Regions from separate parts of the Dongia sp. P2_B8 genome, predicted to be linked through region 1. Evidence: riboswitches for the same ligand, from Rfam matches in the RefSeq annotation. Region 1 holds a riboswitch; the other holds the start of a gene.
What was found. Region 1 has a riboswitch for glycine ahead of AC1DWZ_RS13250 (glutamine synthetase family protein). Riboswitches for the same ligand answer to the same signal wherever they lie in the genome.
Positions count from the first base shown of each region.

Region 2: linked by a shared signal. The riboswitch ahead of gcvT (glycine cleavage system aminomethyltransferase GcvT) and the one ahead of AC1DWZ_RS13250 (glutamine synthetase family protein) in region 1 are both predicted to bind glycine.

Region 1 is NZ_JBFUDM010000003.1:1,216,168-1,221,024, forward strand. It holds gene AC1DWZ_RS13245 (aldehyde dehydrogenase family protein) at 1-663, opposite strand, end outside; gene AC1DWZ_RS13250 (glutamine synthetase family protein) at 737-2,110, opposite strand; glycine riboswitch at 2,240-2,354, opposite strand; glycine riboswitch at 2,356-2,464, opposite strand; gene AC1DWZ_RS13255 (amino acid permease) at 2,572-4,122, opposite strand; gene AC1DWZ_RS13260 (LysR family transcriptional regulator) at 4,451-4,857, opposite strand, start outside.
Region 2 is NZ_JBFUDM010000006.1:196,381-201,237, forward strand. It holds gene ispH (4-hydroxy-3-methylbut-2-enyl diphosphate reductase) at 1-893, opposite strand, end outside; gene AC1DWZ_RS17680 (CDGSH iron-sulfur domain-containing protein) at 1,192-1,431, shown strand; gene AC1DWZ_RS17685 (hypothetical protein) at 1,473-2,021, shown strand; glycine riboswitch at 2,180-2,285, shown strand; glycine riboswitch at 2,289-2,413, shown strand; gene gcvT (glycine cleavage system aminomethyltransferase GcvT) at 2,482-3,654, shown strand; gene gcvH (glycine cleavage system protein GcvH) at 3,733-4,110, shown strand; gene gcvPA (aminomethyl-transferring glycine dehydrogenase subunit GcvPA) at 4,126-4,857, shown strand, end outside.

The DNA.
Region 1 (4,857 bases):
CGCCGCCTGCTGCACGGCATGACCGCCGCTGACCGAGCCGGTGAAATTGACATAGGCCACTTCGGGGGCACCGATCACCTTGGCGGTATCGTCATGGGTGAGGACGAGATGCTGAAAGAGACCTTTCGGCAAGCCGGCGGCATCGAATGCGGCCTGGAAATCCTCGGCGCAGAGCGGGGTCTGGGCGGAGTGCTTCAAGACGACCGCATTGCCGGCCATCAGCGCCGGAACGACGCCATTCACGGAGGTGAGATAGGGATAGTTCCAGGGTGCCACGATGAAGACGACACCCAGCGGCTCACGGTGCAGCACGCGGGTGAAGCCGGGCTTGTCGGTGAAAGAAACGTCGGCCAGGGCTTCCGGTGCCAGATTGATCATGAAGCGGGCGCGCTCTTCGAAGCCGCGCATTTCGAACGGGCTCTGCGTGATCGGGCGGCCCATCTGGCGGGTGATTTCCTCGGCGTGCTTGTCCTTGCCCTTCAGAAACTCATCGACCGCCTTGTTCAGAATCTTGGCCCGCTCTGCGATCGGCACCTTGCGCCAGTCGATCTGCGCCTTGGCGGCAGCCTTCAGGATCGCGGCGATTTCGGCTTGAGTGTTGTAAGGACGCTCGACATAGACGGAATTGTCGATGGGCGTGACGGTTTTCTGGGTGGCGGACATAGGTAACCTCGGGGTGTTTGAAAAAGAATAGCGCCCGCGTGTCCAGCCGGACTCGCGGGCGCTGCAGATGAGATCAAATGATTTCGAAGTAGCGCGACAATTCCCAATCAGTGATGTGCTTGCGGAACTCACGCTCCTCATGCTCGCGGGTGCCGGCATGATGCTCGACGAAGGCATCGCCGAACAGTTCACGCGCGGCCTTCGATTTGCGCAGGCGCTGGGCAGCGTCCCACAAGGTGGTTGGCAGATCGAGCTTGGCCGGATGCTTCATCTCGTAGGAATTGCCGACGATGGCAGCCATCGGTTCGATCTTGTTCTCGATGCCGTAGAGGCCTGAACCAATGGCGGCCGCCAGGGCCAGGTACGGATTGCAATCGGCGGCGGCGATGCGGTATTCGACGCGCTGCGATTTTTCCGACCCAGGAATGACGCGAAGCGCGCAGGTGCGGTTCTCGACGCCCCAGGTGGCGTTGGTCGGCGCCCAGAAGCCGGGGATGAGGCGCGAGTAGGAGTTGACGGTGGGCGAGACCATGCCAAGCACTTCCGGCATCAGGGTCTGCTGGCCGCCGATGAACCAGCGCATCTTGTCGGAGATGTTGTGCGGCTTCTTCGGGTCATGGAAGACGGCCTTGCCGTCCTTGCCCTTCAAGGAAATGTGAATGTGACCGGACTGGCCGGGATAGGAGTTCGACCATTTCGCCATGAAGGTCGCCATCAGGCCGCGGCGCTGCGCCAGCACCTTCATGAAGGTCTTGAAGAGCGCGCCGCGATCGGCGGCCTCGAGAGCCGAGGTGACGCCGAGTGCCGCTTCAAGGACACCGGGGCCGGTCTCGGTGTGGAGTCCTTCGATCGGCATGCGCATCTTTTCGCACATGTCGAGAATGTCCTGGTAGAGCTCGGACCAGACGGAGTTACGGATGACGGAATAGCCAAACCAGCCGGGGGTCATCGGCGTCAGGTTCTTGTAGTTCTTCTCGCGGATGCTTTCCGGCGTTTCGTCGAACATGAAGAATTCGAACTCAAGGGCCGAATAGACGTCGAAGCCCATCTTGGCGGCCTTGGCGAGGACGCGGCGCAGTGTCCCACGCGCGCAGATCTCTTCCGCCTTGTTGACGAATTCCGAGATGAAGAGGAGGCCGTTATCCTCCATCGGCAGATCGCGGCAGGTCTCCGGGATGATGCGCGCCCAGGCGTCGGGATAGGCTGTGTGCCAGCCGGTATAGTTGAGGCCGTCGATCAACTGGTCCTGATTGTCCCAGCCCAGCACCACGTCGCAGAAGCCGAAGCCGCCTTCGAGGGCGGAAAAGAACTTGGCTTTCGACATGTATTTGCCGCGCAGGATGGCATCGCCATCGAACACGCCGACCTTCACATGGGTGAGGCCCCGCTCCTCGACGATCTTCTTGGCTTGTGCGACGGTTTTGACTTGTTCCGGTTTCAACGGCATTTGTGTTCCCCCTGTTCGATCTATGAATTGGAATTTAGGCCGCGCTCAAGCTTGCGGCAATGATGTCTTGGAATGCGAAGTGTGGCTCCCCGACGTCGGGTTGGTGCGGCCGGCGAAAGATCTGCCGGTCAGCCCCCCTCTGTCTTTGAGACCTGAGAGATTCGCCGGGGCATCTAAGGAAAAGATGCCCGGTTTACTCCGTCGGTGAGGCGACGACGTCCGTCGCCCGCTTTCCAGAGATGACGGTTCCGACCTGGTCCTTTTGCCTGAGAGTTTCCGGGGGCGGTTGCTCCTTCGGCGCCGATCCGGCCGCGTCTCTTTTGCGGCCGTGCCAGTCTCTCCCGAGGTCGGAGGATTGTGCGGCCGGAGTGTGTGATTGCCCCATGGAAAGGTCAAGCTGGAAAAGAAAAAGGGAGGCAGTTTGCACTGCCTCCCCAGATGATATTCGCTTTGTTGTGGGATCAGCCAGCGCCACCCAGCGCCGCTTCTTCCTTGGCGATTTCAGCCTGACGTGCCTTTACATCCGCTTCGGTGAGCGGCGGACCGGGGAACCGGCTCTTTTCAAACGCGAACCAGATCACGATCAGCAGCACGATCGCAGCAGCCAGGAACTGACCCACCAACTGGTAGGGTGGCTGGAAGCCGACGAAGGCGAGCACGGCGCCGCCGAGAACGGCCAGAACGCCAACCGGCTTCGACCAGACACCGAGATTGAACGGGCCCTTCTTCGTCCAGCTCTTGCCTTCGGCCAGGATGCCCGCACCGATCGGCATGATGTAGGAGACGTAGAGGAACACCGCACAACCAGACGCCAGGACGATATAGGCGTTGGCATCAGCGCCGCAGACCCAACCCAGGATGAAGCACAAGCCGGCGCCAACCCAGATTGCCGCACCGGGAGTGCGGTGTTTCGGGCTGACCTGACGCAGGAACTTCGACGCACCCGGGATGCCGCCGTCACGCGCGAACGCATAGATCATGCGCGAAAGCGAGGTCATGCCGGCAAGGGCACAGAGGTAGTTGGCAAGAACGATGCCGATGGCTAGCAGATCCTTGATCCAATGCGGCATGCCGTTGGATTCGAGGACGTAGTAGAACACCGACCAGCCCTTGGCCGCACCTTCGGTCATGTCCGGCATGGCAAGCAGCACTGCCACCACAAGCAACCAGCCGAACAGAGCCGACCAGAACACGGCCGTGATCATGCCGCGCGGCACAGCGCGCTGCGCGTCACGGGTTTCTTCCGACGTATGCGCCGAAGCATCGAAGCCGGTGATCGTGTAGCACACGTGCAGCAGGCCAAGGATGAAGGCAAACATCAAGCTGCCCGTCGCCGGCCAGGTTCCGGCACCTAAATCACCCGTGTTGTTGGTGAAGGTCACCAGACGGGAAAAGTCGAGCGGTACCGGCGAACCGATCAAAAGACCGGCGATCAGGACGAACGACACGCCCATGATCAGATAGCCGGAGAAATCGGTCAGGATCGTGGTCGCCTTGATGCCCATATAGTTCAAGACTGCCTGCGTGAAGGTGATGATCGCGACGGCAATGGTGAGATGGGTGCCGGTGAACATCGCGGGGTCCATGCCGAAGACGCCGACCAGAACGAGGTCGCGCAGCAACAGATAAACACCATAGTTCACGGACGAGACGACGAAGAGCAAGCCGATGAGGTTGATCCAGGCAGTTGCCCAGCCCCAGCCACGGCCACCAAGGATCGAACCCCAATGATAGAGACCACCCGCGGTTGGATAGGCGGAGGCGATCTGACCCATGGCGGCTGCCACGAGCAGAGCGAACACCGAGCCGACGATCCAGCCGATGCCGATCGAACCGCCGCCCGCCGCGCCGAAGGCGACGGTGTAGGCGCCGATGCCGCCGGCAAGGATGCAGATGATGGAGAAAGAGATCGCGAAGTTCTGGAACCCGCCCATGCGGCGGGAAAGCTCTTGAGAATAACCCATACTGTGGAGGACTTTTACGTCCTCCTCATGATGACTTGGTACTGCCATGATAAACCCCCTCAGTTTGCGGTCTTGCGCGGCGGCACTCCCCGCCGTTGGCTCCACGCTGACCCGACCCCATCCGGATGGATGGGGTCCTTTGCCGACTCATATCGGTCGATTTCCCGCCAATCGGATGGCTGGAAGTATGCGCGGCGTAAAGAAAATGTAAAGACGGCGTTAACTTTTGCAGCCGGATCAAAGAGTAAGAGTGGGGGCAGCCAGGGCAGGAACTACCATGGGCAGGGGCTATTGCACTGCAGCGCTCAATTAGTAGCGTTGCTGACCGAGTGTATTATTTGTTGTGGCCGCCCAACAATTAACCATACGCGGCATTTCAACGCGTTGACGCGAAGTGTTTGCGGCACAGTTCGGCGAAGGCCAGCGCGCGCTTGGTGGGGCGCAGTTTCTTAAGGCGAGCGAGGCCCAAGCGCGTCGGGCGCAGCTTTTCCTTGATCGGCGGGAAGACGAGCCGGCGGCCATCCAGGGACCAGTCGCTCAAAGGCCGCGAATGCATGATCGAGAAGGCATCCGAGTTGGCGACAAGGCCGCGCACCATCTCAAAGCTCGGCGTCTCATAAGCCACGCGCGGCTGCAGGCCGAGGCCATAGATGATGGAGAGGAAATAGTCGCGGCTGTGTGGCAAGGCGAGCAGCACCATCGGATAGGCGATGAGGTCGGCGATGGCGACGGCATTCTGTTTGGCGAGCGGGTGATCCTTGGCGAGAATGCAATGCAGTGGCA
Region 2 (4,857 bases), on a different contig from region 1:
GAGACCTCGTCGGTCACGATATCGAAGCGATCGCGCACGGCACCGATCACTTCCTGCACCAGGATCTCCGGTGCCGAAGCGCCGGCGGTGATGCCAACCGTCTTGATGCCGTCGAACCAGGCCCAGTCGATCTCCGAGGCCTTCTGCACCAGATAGGCGTTGGCACAGCCGGCGACCAGCGCCACTTCCACAAGGCGGCGCGAATTTGACGAATTGGGCGCGCCGATCACCAGCATCAGGTCGCATTTCTCGGCGATCGCCTTCACCGCCTGCTGGCGGTTGGTGGTGGCGTAGCAGATGTCTTCCTTGCGCGGCCCGTGGATATTGGGGAAACGGCGCTTGAGGACGGAAATGATGCCGATCGTGTCGTCGATCGAGAGCGTGGTCTGGGTAATATAGGCCAGCGCCAGCGGATTGCTGACGGTGATCTTCTCGGCATCCTCGGCGGTTTCCACCAACGACACCGCCCCTTCGGGCAATTGGCCGACGGTGCCGATGACTTCCGGATGACCCGCGTGACCGATGAGGATGATGTGCTGACCGGCGGCAAAATGGCCTTCGGCCTCGCGGTGCACTTTGGACACCAGCGGGCAGGTGGCATCGAGATACATGAGTTCGCGCCGCTCGGCCTCGGCCGGGATCGCCTTGGGCACGCCATGGGCGGAAAAGACCACCGGGAACTGGCCAGGAATCTCGTCCAGCTCTTCGACGAAGATGGCGCCCTTCTTCTCCAGCGCTTCAACCACATGGCGATTGTGGACGATTTCGTGGCGCACATATACCGGGGCGCCATAGCGTTCCAGCGCCCGCTCGACGATCTGAATGGCGCGGTCGACACCGGCGCAAAAACCACGCGGGGCGGCCAGATAGACAGTCAGGTTGCTCTTGCTCATCACGGCCTAATTTTGGTCGAAAACTCTTGCCTGGAATATAGGGTTTTCAGGCCCAGTGGCAAGTCAAAGGGGGTGGCAAGTCAAACGGGGTGGCAAGTCAAGCGGGGGCAATGCCAAAGGGATCAATTTGCCATCGTTTTTCCGCAAGTTGGGGGTGGATCGGGCAGATGGCCGCGCTTGTGGAAGCCGGGCCGCTCTACTAAAGTCAAAGAAGCGTTAACGTGGCCGGGGCAGCACCTGGGCCGAGTCCGCGGACGACCAGCTTCGACGAGCGCCTTTGGGGGGCCTGGAGATCATCATGACAAATCCGCAAATCGCGCAGAAATCGCCATTCAAGGTCGATGTCGAGGCGGGGAAATCCTATTTCTGGTGTGCCTGCGGACGCAGCCAGAAGCAGCCCTTTTGCGACGGCTCCCACAAGGGCAGCGAATTCAGCCCGGTCAAGTTCGACGCGACCGAGGCCAAGGCCGTCTTTTTCTGCGGCTGCAAACACACCCACAAATCGCCGCTGTGCGACGGTTCGCATTCGAAACTTTGAGTGCGGCTAAGGCGCGCGCGGAAAGGATTATGATGATCGGCATGACCAAAATCGGGCAGAACCTGCTCTGCGCGTTGGGTGCGGCCTTGCTGCTCTCGGGCTGCACCAATCCAATTGCGGAACAGTCCCGGCCCTGCCCGCCGGTCAAGGTCCTGCAGGATGCCGCCTACCTGACGCGCTTTGCCGGCGAGAGCGAAGATCTGGCCGACACCTCGTTCGAAGCTCGCATCGCCAGGTCGCAGTCGATGTGCACCTACGTCATCGATACCGATACGGGGCTAACCTCGATCCGCACGGAACTCAGCGTCGAGTTCGCAGCCTCCCGCGGACCGCAGAATGCCGACAGCGCCGCCAAGTTCAATTACTGGGTCCGCATCACCGGACCGGGTGGCACGCACATGCCGGGCGACCAGAGTCTTGATGTCGAAATCCCCTTCACCGCGGCCAAGGTGCAGGGCATCGCCCAGGATCAGGTCGAAATTCTGCTGCCCCTGCGCAAGGGCGAGAATGGCGAATTCTATCGCATCAATATCGGCCTGGTGGTGACTGAGAAAGAACTGGCCTTCAACCGGCGCAACCCGCAGTTCTAACCGAGTCGCCAGTCCATGACCGGGCCATGACCGGGCCATGACCGGGCAACGATCGGCGGCTGATCGGACAGCGGCTCCCGCCGCCACGCGTGCCGCGTCTGCACAAAAAAATGCCGCTTGACGGATAGTCGTGCGCCGGCCCATCTTGCGCGCGGCAAAACCCGTTATCGGGAGAGACCTCCCCCCAGCCAGAGTGACTGGGGGCAGGCGCCGAAGGAGCAACCGCCCCCGGAAACTCTCAGGCAAAAGGACCGATACGGGGAAAAACTCTGGAAAGCGGATGGCCTCACAGCTGGGCTTCATCCCACCGAAGGAGTAAACCGCCAGCTTGTTTGCGTGCCTTTTTATGGCACGCGGGTTGTCGGCCAATCTCTCAGGTCCCGAAGACAGAGGGGGGTCGCGCGGGTTTTCCCATGGAGGAATTCCCGGTCGCGGTCGCCATTCGTCGGAGGGTTTCTTTGTGAGTGCCACTGCCAGTACTTCGGGCCCCAATACTTCAGGCCAGGGCGCCGATGCGCCGCTCCTCGTCACACAATTGCATGATCTGCATGTCGAACTCGGTGCCAAGATGGTGCCGTTCGCAGGCTATGACATGCCTGTGCAATACCCGACCGGCATCCTGACCGAACATCTGCACACGCGCACGAGCGCTGGCCTGTTCGATGTCTCGCATATGGGCCAGATCCGCATCACAGGCGAGAATTTTGCCACCGCAGCAGCGGCGCTTGAGCGCCTGTGCCCGGCGGATTTCCAGGCCTTGCAACCGGGCCAGCAGCGCTACAGCTTCTTCACCGACAATGCTGCCGGCATCCTCGATGATCTGATGGTGACCCGCATGGGTCCAGGCGATGCCTCAGATCATCTGTTCATGGTCGTGAATGCCGGCTGCAAGGACGCCGACATCGCGCATTTGAAGGCCAAACTCAACCACCGCTGCGAGATCGAGGTATTGGCCGACCGGGCGCTGGTGGCGCTGCAAGGGCCTAAGGCCGCCGCCGTCTTTGCGCGCCTGGCGCCAGAGAGCGCCAAGCTCAAATTCATGAGCGGTGCCCGGCTGAAAGCCACCGGCTTCGACATCATCGCCACCCGATCGGGCTATACCGGCGAGGACGGGTTCGAGATCTCTGTCGCCAATGCAGACGCCGTGGCCTTGGTCAAAAAGCTGCTAGCGGATCCCGACGTGAAGCCGATCGGCCTTGGGGCCCGCGATTCGCTGCGCCTGGAAGCTGGCCTTTGTCTCTATGGCAACGACATCACCGAAAAGACCAATCCGGTCGAAGCCAACCTTGTCTGGGCCATGCAGAAGCGCCGTCGTGAAGAAGGCGGTTTCCCCGGTGCCGGCATCGTACAGCGGCAATTGGCGGCAGGCCCCGTGCGGAAGCGTGTCGGCATTCTGCCGGAGGGCAAGGCACCGGCGCGGGCGCATACCGAGATCACCGATTTCGGTGGCCGCGTGATCGGGGAGATCACGTCAGGTGGCTTTGGTCCAAGCCTCGGGGCGCCGGTCGCCATGGGCTATGTCGAAACGGCCCATGCCGCCATCGGCACCGAGATCAATCTTATGGTGCGCGGCAAGGCCTTGCCCGCCAAGATCGCCGCCATGCCTTTCGTACCCCATCGTTATCAGCGCTGACCGGCGATGGTCAGCTTCACCGGAGAACGGCGCGACGATCCGTCGAAGCGCCGCAAACAGACAGAGGAGAGTACCCCCATGAGCGGCATCCGCTTCAGCAAAGATCATGAATGGGTGAAGATCGACGGCGATGTCGCCACCATCGGCATCAGCCCCTATGCCCAGGACCAACTGGGCGATGTCGTGTTCGTCGACCTGCCGGCCATCGGCAAGAAGGTCGAGAAGGGCAAGGAGCTGGCGGTCGTCGAATCGGTGAAGGCAGCAAGCGAGGTCTATGCCCCGGTCAGCGGCGAAGTGGTCGACGTGAACGCGGCCCTGGGCGATGCGCCCGGCACGGTCAATGAAGACGCGCTCGGCAAAGGCTGGTTCGCCAAGGTGAAGATCGCCAACAAGGCTGAGCTCGACGGCCTGATGGACGAGGCCGCCTACAAAACCTTCTGCGCCAGTTTGAGCTGAGGGGGCTGCACTGACATGCGCTTTCTGCCGCTGACCGAGCCCGACCGCCGCGCAATGCTGGCGAAAGTCGGGGCACCCTCGGTCGAAAGTCTCTACAACGACGTGCCGAATGGGGCCTTGTTGAAGGCGCCGATCTCCGGCCTCTCCAACCATATGCCGGAAATGGAGGTCGAGCGTTTCATCGGCGCCATGGCCGTCAAGAATCTCGGCACCAATCAGGCGCCGAGTTTCCTCGGTGCCGGCGCCTATCGCCATCACATTCCGGCCGCGGTAGACCACCTCATCCAGCGCGGCGAATTCCTGACCTCCTACACGCCCTATCAGCCCGAGGTGGCGCAAGGGACCCTGCAATATCTGTTCGAGTTCCAGACACAAGTCGCCTTGCTTACCGGCATGGATGTGGCCAACGCCTCGATGTATGACGGTGCCACCGCCACCACCGAAGCTGTCGCCATGGCCAACCGTGTGACGCGGCGGAAGAAGGCCATCCTTTCCGGCGGCCTCCACCCGCATTACCGCGAGGTGGTGGAGACACATGGCCGCCATACCGGGTTTGAGACGGTCTCGGCGCCGTTGGATGCGACCGGCAAGGAAGACCTTGCCAAGCTGCTCGGTCCCGACGTCTCCTGCGTCGTCGTCCAAAACCCAAGTTTCTTCGGTCATATCCACGACCTCAAGGCACTGGCAGATGCCGTGCATGCGGCCGGTGCGCTGTTGATCGTTGCCGTTACGGAGGTGGTATCGCTC